3 regions of the Variovorax sp. P4_D9 genome follow, and region 3 is predicted to be linked to each of the others. Evidence: riboswitches for the same ligand, from Rfam matches in the RefSeq annotation. Region 3 holds a riboswitch; each other region holds the start of a gene.
What was found. Region 3 has a riboswitch for glycine ahead of gcvT (glycine cleavage system aminomethyltransferase GcvT). Riboswitches for the same ligand answer to the same signal wherever they lie in the genome.
Positions count from the first base shown of each region.

Region 1: another riboswitch for glycine. It lies ahead of hyi (hydroxypyruvate isomerase); the one in region 3 lies ahead of gcvT (glycine cleavage system aminomethyltransferase GcvT).
Region 2: another riboswitch for glycine. It lies ahead of AC1DY5_RS15180 (D-amino acid dehydrogenase); the one in region 3 lies ahead of gcvT (glycine cleavage system aminomethyltransferase GcvT).

Region 1 covers NZ_JBFUIU010000048.1:21,197-23,452, forward strand. The annotation lists gene AC1DY5_RS08050 (ABC transporter substrate-binding protein) at 1-605, opposite strand, end outside; glycine riboswitch at 769-850, shown strand; glycine riboswitch at 852-958, shown strand; gene hyi (hydroxypyruvate isomerase) at 1,038-1,805, shown strand; gene AC1DY5_RS08060 (2-hydroxy-3-oxopropionate reductase) at 1,821-2,256, shown strand, end outside.
Region 2 covers NZ_JBFUIU010000117.1:1,305-3,560, forward strand. The annotation lists gene AC1DY5_RS15175 (FIST signal transduction protein) at 1-125, shown strand, start outside; gene AC1DY5_RS15180 (D-amino acid dehydrogenase) at 86-1,402, opposite strand; glycine riboswitch at 1,492-1,599, opposite strand; glycine riboswitch at 1,600-1,701, opposite strand; gene AC1DY5_RS15185 (FAD-dependent oxidoreductase) at 1,712-2,256, opposite strand, start outside.
Region 3 covers NZ_JBFUIU010000137.1:8,702-10,957, reverse strand. The annotation lists partial or broken gene AC1DY5_RS16805 (TRAP transporter large permease) at 1-678, shown strand, start outside; glycine riboswitch at 715-813, shown strand; glycine riboswitch at 829-937, shown strand; gene gcvT (glycine cleavage system aminomethyltransferase GcvT) at 987-2,147, shown strand; gene gcvH (glycine cleavage system protein GcvH) at 2,197-2,256, shown strand, end outside.

The sequences.
Region 1 (2,256 bases), on a different contig from region 3:
TGGGTGTTGGGCGTGTACGCAACCATCTTGAACGGGCCCGTGCCCATCATCTCGCGCCTGGGATCGTGCGTCTGTGCCCACTTCTGGCTCAGGATCGCCGAGCCGACCACGAACGGGCTGCCGAGGTTGAGCAGGAATCCAGCGTCCGGCTGCTTGAGTTTGAAGCGGACGCGCCGGTCGTCGAGCCTGATGACCGAGTCGAGCGACTTGAACCGGTCCTTGGCATAGGGCAGGCCGCGCTCGTTCAGGCGCTGGAAGGAGAACACCACGTCGTCGACAGACACTAGTGTGCCATCGGAGAACTTCACGCCGTCGCGCAGCGTGAATTCATAGCTTGTCTGCGCCGCATCGACCGACCATTTGCTGGCCAGCACCGGCGCGATCTTGCCGGACACGTCGGCTCGCACCAGGCCTTCGTACACCAACTGCCACATGTACCAAGTGCGAATCTGCGAGGACTGCGTGGGATCGAAAGTCTGCGGCACGACGTCCTCGGCGACGACCAGGCTCCCGCTCCTCGCGCCGGTGTCCTGCGCGGCACCGTACGACGCGGCCAGCATGCCCAAGGCGAAGATGCCGGCTATTCGGAAAGATCGAATACTCATCTGGATTCCTTCGGGCGAAACATCCGCGAAGTGCGGCTCGAATCTGCGACATGCAGAAGCTGCACGATAGGGCACCGCATCCAAAACAAAAACTAGCCGAACCTACATTCATCATTCAGTTGCGCTTACGACTCGCGGCCTTGCCGCGTGCTAACTTCAGGGCTTCCAGGAGTAGCTCGGACAGTACCTGTGMCGAGCTGCCGAAGGCGCATCACCCCGAGAACGCTCAGGCCCAAAGACTGGAAACCATGATCAACTGGAGAGTGCCGCGGACATCGGGTCTTCGTCCGCCGAAGGTGCAAGCTGCCCCCGAGGGTGGCGAATCTCTCAGGCAAAAGGACAGTGGGGCGGGCTGCCATCCAGGCGGTCCGTCCTGTCGCAGCCGCCCACCGCAATGGGGTCGCGACTGCATCAACCAACTAGAGAGTCACCATGCCCCGATTCGCCGCCAACCTCAGCATGCTCTTCACGGAGTTGCCTTTCATGGACCGCTTCACCGCCGCGCGCACGGCCGGCTTCGAAGCCGTTGAATACCTTTTCCCCTATGCCTATCCCAAGGACGAACTCGCAAGAGCGCTGCGGGAGAACGGCTTGAAGCAGGTGGTGCACAACCTGCCCGCCGGCGACTGGGAAGCCGGTGATCGCGGCATCGCTTGCCAACCCGAGCGCGTGGGCGAATTCCGCGAGGGCGTTGTCCAGTGCATCGAGTACGCGACCGCGCTCGGCTGTCCGCAAGTCAACTGCCTGGCCGGCAAGGTACCTGCCGGCGTGGAGCGCGAACACGCGCACACCACCTTCGTCGGCAACCTCCGTCACGCTGCCGAAGCGTTGAAGCGTGCCGGCATCCGGCTCTTGATCGAGCCGATCAACCCGTTCGACATTCCCGGCTTCTTCCTGACCCGTACGGACCAGGCCTTGGCCATCCTCGACGAGGTGGGTTCAGACAACCTTTTTGTGCAATACGACATTTACCATGCGCAGCGGGTGGAAGGCGAGTTGGGCGCGACGCTGCGCAGCCACCTGGACCGCATAGGCCACATCCAGTTGGCCGACAACCCCGGCCGCAACGAGCCCGGCACGGGCGAGATCAACTACCACTGGCTGCTCGGGCATATCGACGCGCTGGGCTACACCGGCACTATCGGCTGCGAATACAAGCCGCGCACCAGCACAGCCCAAAGTTTCGGCTGGATGAAATAGAGCCAAGGAAACCAATTGAACAAACCACCACTCAAGCTCGGCTTCATCGGCCTCGGCATCATGGGCACACCGATGGCGGGGCATCTTCTCAAAGCGGGCCACCTGCTGTTCGTCAACACGCGTGGCCGAGTGCCCCAGGAACTGGCCGATGCCGGCGCCACGATCTGCACCACCGCGGGCGGCGTGGCCGAGCGGGCCGACATCATCTTCATCATGGTGCCGGACACGCCCGACGTCGAAAAGGTCCTGTTTGGCGAGTACGGCGTCGCTTCGGACCTGACCAAGGGCAAGACCGTTGTCGACATGAGTTCGATCGATCCGATCGCCACCCGCGGGTTCGCCAAGCGGATACAAGCCCTGGGCTGCGACTATCTCGATGCGCCGGTGTCTGGCGGCGAAGTGGGCGCCAAAGCCGCCAGCCTGACCATCATGGTCGGCGGCGAGCCGCAAG
Region 2 (2,256 bases), on a different contig from region 3:
TGCAGATCGTGCGCCATGCGCTCGGCGACGTCCCGCTGGTCGGCTTCTTCGCCGCCGGCGAGATCGCCCGCAATCACCTCTACGGCTATACGGGCGTGCTGACCGTCTTCGCCAGCGCCGACTGAGGACCGCGGCGCAACCCGGTAAAGGCGAAGTCGAGCTCCGGCGCCAGCCCGCTGACGATCCGCGCGATCGACTTGCCGGAACCGCAGGCGTGGGTCCAGCCCAGCGTGCCATGGCCGGTGTTCAGGAACATGTTGGGCAGCCGGGTGGCCCCGATCAGCGGCACGTTGCTCGGCGTCGCCGGCCGCAGCCCGGTCCAGAACTGGGCCGCAGAGGCGTCGCCGGCGCCCGGGAACAGTTCCTCCACGCGCCGCACGATCGCCTCGCAGCGCACCCGGTTCAGGTCGCGGTCGTAGCCGTTGAGCTCGGCGGTGCCGGCGATGCGCAGGCGGTCGCCCGCGGCCGAGGTGTAGCGCGAGAACACCAGCTTGAACTCATCGTCGGTCAACGAGACTTGGTGCGCCTTGGCGGCGTCCTTGACCGGCATCGTCACCGAATAGCCCTTGGCCGGATAGATCGGCAGCCGGATGCCCAGCGGGGCGGCAAGGAGCGGGCTCAGCGAGCCCATAGCGAGCACGTAGGCGTCGCCGCGAATCCGCTGGAAGCGGCCTTCGTCGTCGGTCGCCTCGACGTGGTCGATTCGGCCGCCGGCTTCGCGCAGCGCGGTCACGGTATGGCTCATGAGGAAGCGCACGCCGGCCACCTCGGCCAGCCGGGCCAGCTCGCGCGCGAAGCGGTTGGCATCGCCTGATTCATCCTCGGCCGTGTAGGTCGCGCCGGCCAGCTTCGGCCGGATGTGCGAGAGCGCGGGCTCGAGCCGCACCGCCTCGTCGGCCGAGATCACCTGCCGGTCGCAGCCCAGCGCGCGCATCTGTTCGGCCGGCGCCAGCGCGGCGTCGAACTCCTTCTGCGTCGTATAGAAGTGCAGGATGCCCTGCGTGCGCTGGTCGTAGTCGATCCCTGTGTCGCGGCGCAGCTGCTGCAGCGTGTCGCGGCTGTAGCTGCCCAGGCGCACGATCTGCTCGATGTTGTGGCGGGTGCGGACCGGCGTGCACTCGCGCAGGAACTGCAGGCCCCAGAGCCACTGGCGCATGTCGGCGCGGATGCGGAACAGCAGGGGCGCATCTTCCTTGCCGAGCCATTGCAGCACCTTGAGCGGCGCCCCCGGGTTGGCCCAGGGCTCGGCATGGCTGACCGAGATCTGGCCGCCGTTGGCAAAGCTGGTTTCCGCCGCCGGCGTGGCCTGGCGGTCGATCACGGTCACTTCGTGGCCGAGTTGCTGGAGGTAGTAAGCCGAAGTCACGCCGAGCAGGCCGGCGCCAAGAACGATCACGCGCATATCGAGAACCCTTGAAGGTTGCAGCGCTCGAACGCGGCGGAGACGGAATGCTGTCGACAACGAAAGCAACCGGACCGTGCGTCCAAGTTGCCGCTCCCCCTGTCCTCGGTACCTGAGAGATTCACCCGCTGCGCCCGCAGCGGGTTTGCTCCTTCGGTGCATCACGCGCGGCGTAATGGCTCTCCAGACGGCTCTGACTGTGAACTGCAGTACGAGCCCATCGCGTGGGCCGACCTGAGCGTTTATGGGAGTTTGCGCCTTCGGTGGGGCCCGTGGGCCCGCTCTCCTGCAGTGGGCGGATTGTAGCGCTCAGGGGCGCCTGAAGGCGAAGTCGAGCTCGGGCCGGAGGCCGCTGACGATGCGGGCGATCGACTTGCCCGCGCCGCAGGCATGGACCCAGCTTCGGGTGCCGGGTGCGGTGTTCAGGAACAGGTTGGGGAGCCGGGTCTTGCCGATTATCGGCAGCCGGGTGGTGCTGGCTGCGTGCATGGCGGTATCGAAGCTGGCCCGGGTGGCGTCGGCGACGCCGGGCAGCAGCATCTCGGTGCGGCGCACGATCGCCCGGAAGCGGTCCGAGTCGGGCTCGGCCTCTTCGTCGAGCCCGGCCCGCACGACGGCCTGGATCCGCAGCTGGTCGCCGGCCGGCGTCTCGATCCGCGAGATGCGCAGCTTGCCCTGGCGGTCGCACAAGGGCATGCGCGGCGTCAGCGAAGGGTTCAGGATCGGCATCGTGACGATGTATTCGCGCATGAAGCGCAGCGGCATGTCGATGCCCAGGTCTTCGGCGTGCGGCACGCTCGATGCGCCCAGCGCCAGCACGTAGGCTTGGCCTCTCAGGGTGGTCGGCCGGCCGG
Region 3 (2,256 bases):
ATGCCGCCGTGGCGCGAAGTGCTGCTGACCACCTGGAAGGCGATCCCCGCGATCCTGCTGCCGGTGGTGATCCTCGGCGGCATGCGGGCCGGCTGGTTCACGCCCACCGAGGCCTCGGTGGTGGCGGTGTTCTATGCGCTGGTGTGCGGCGAGTTCGTCTATCGCACGCTCGAATGGAAGGCGCTGCCCGACATCCTCTCGCGCTCCGCGCTGCTCTCGGCCTCGGTGCTGATCATCATCGGCCTGTCGGCCTCCTTCGCCTGGATCCTGACGATCGAGAACGTGCCCCAGACGCTGGCCGAGTGGCTGGTCGGCATGAACCTGTCGCCATGGATGTTCTTGATCATCGTCAACACCTTCCTGCTGCTGTTCGGCATCTTCATCGAGCCGCTGCCGGGGGTCATGGTGCTGGCGCCGATCCTGGCCCCCGTGGCGGTCAAGCTGGGCATCGAACCGATCCACTTCGCGATGATCGTGATCTACAACCTCACGCTCGGCATGATCACGCCGCCGGTCGGCGGGCTGCTGTTCGTCACCTGCAACGTGTCGCGGGTGCCGATGTCGCAGCTGGTGCGCGAGTTGGTGCCTTTCCTGTGGGCGCACGGCGCGGTGCTGCTGGTGCTCACCTTTCTGCCGGCGCTGAGCACCTGGCCGCCCCATTTGTGGGGATTCAAGTAGCGTTTCGCCTGCCGGGCGGTTGCGGATTCCCTTACACTCCACCGGTCAGGAGAGCGTCCCGCCGCGGTGGGGCCGCCGAAGGCGCAGGTCCCCCGAACCAAGGGCCCGAACGCTCAGGCAAAAGGACTGACAAGACGCCCCAAACCAGGGCGTTTCCTTGCTGGAGAGAGGCGGGACGTCATCAGGACGGCCGCCCACCGAAGGAGCAAACCCCGATCGTGGGGCGAATCTCTCAGGTAAAGCGGACAGCAGGGGTGGCCCATGGCTTCTCGTCATGGAACAAGCACTGCCCCTTTGGAGAACCGCCCTTGGCTGCCGCATCCGACGATCTGCTGAAGACCCCGCTCCACGGCCTGCACCTGGAGCTCGGCGCCCGCATGGTGCCCTTTGCCGGCTATGCCATGCCGGTGCAATACCCCACCGGCCTGATGGCCGAGCACAAGCACACGCGCGAAGCCGCGGGCCTGTTCGACATCTCCCACATGGGCCAGCTGCGCCTGGTCGGGCCCAATGCCGCCGCGGCCTTCGAAAGCCTGATGCCGGTCGACGTCATCGGGCTGGCGCCCGGCAAGCAGCGCTACGGGCTGCTGCTGAACGACGAGGGCGGCATCCTCGACGACCTGATGTTCTTCAACGAGGGCCACGATTCACTGTTCGTGATCGTCAACGGCGCCTGCAAGCAGGCCGACATCGCGCACATCCAGGCCCGGATCGGCCAGCGCTGCCAGGTGCTGCCGATGCCCGACCATGCGCTGCTCGCGCTCCAGGGCCCGCAGGCCGCGACCGCGCTGGCACGGCTGTCGCCCGGCGTCGAGCGCTTCGTCTTCATGACCGGCGGCACGGTGCAGATCGGCGGCATTCCGGCCTTCGTCACGCGCAGCGGCTACACCGGCGAAGACGGCTTCGAGATCTCGGTCGCCGCCACCGATGCCGAGGCGCTGGCCCGCCTGCTGCTGGCCCAGTCCGAGGTCAAGCCGATCGGCCTGGGGGCGCGCAATTCGCTGCGGCTCGAGGCCGGGCTGTGCCTGTACGGCAACGACATCGACGAGAGCACCACGCCGGTCGAGGCCGCGCTGAGCTGGGCGATCCAGAAGGTCCGGCGCAGCGGCGGCGCGCGCGAAGGCGGTTTCCCCGGCGCGGCCCGGGTGCTGGCGCAGCTCACCGCGGCCAGCGGAACGGCCGGCCATCTCGACCACCAGACCCTGAAGCGCAAGCGTGTCGGCCTGGTGGCTCTGGAGCGCGTGCCGGTGCGCGACGGCACCGTGCTCGAGTCCTTCGAGGGGCTGCCGATCGGCCAGGTCACCAGCGGCCTGCTCGGCCCGAGCGTCGACCGGCCGGTCGCGATGGGCTACGTCGCGCTCGCCTACGCCGAGCCCGGCACGCGGATCCAGGCCATGGTGCGCGGCAAGCCGGTGCCGATGGAAGTCAGCACGATGCCCTTCGTGCTGGCCCGCTACTACCGGGGCTGACAGCCCTCCCCGATTTCTTCCAAGCCCTTTTCTTCAAGGAGTTTTTCCCATGACCCTCAAGTACACCAAGGACCACGAGTGGGTGCGGCCCGAAGCCGACGCGGCGCTG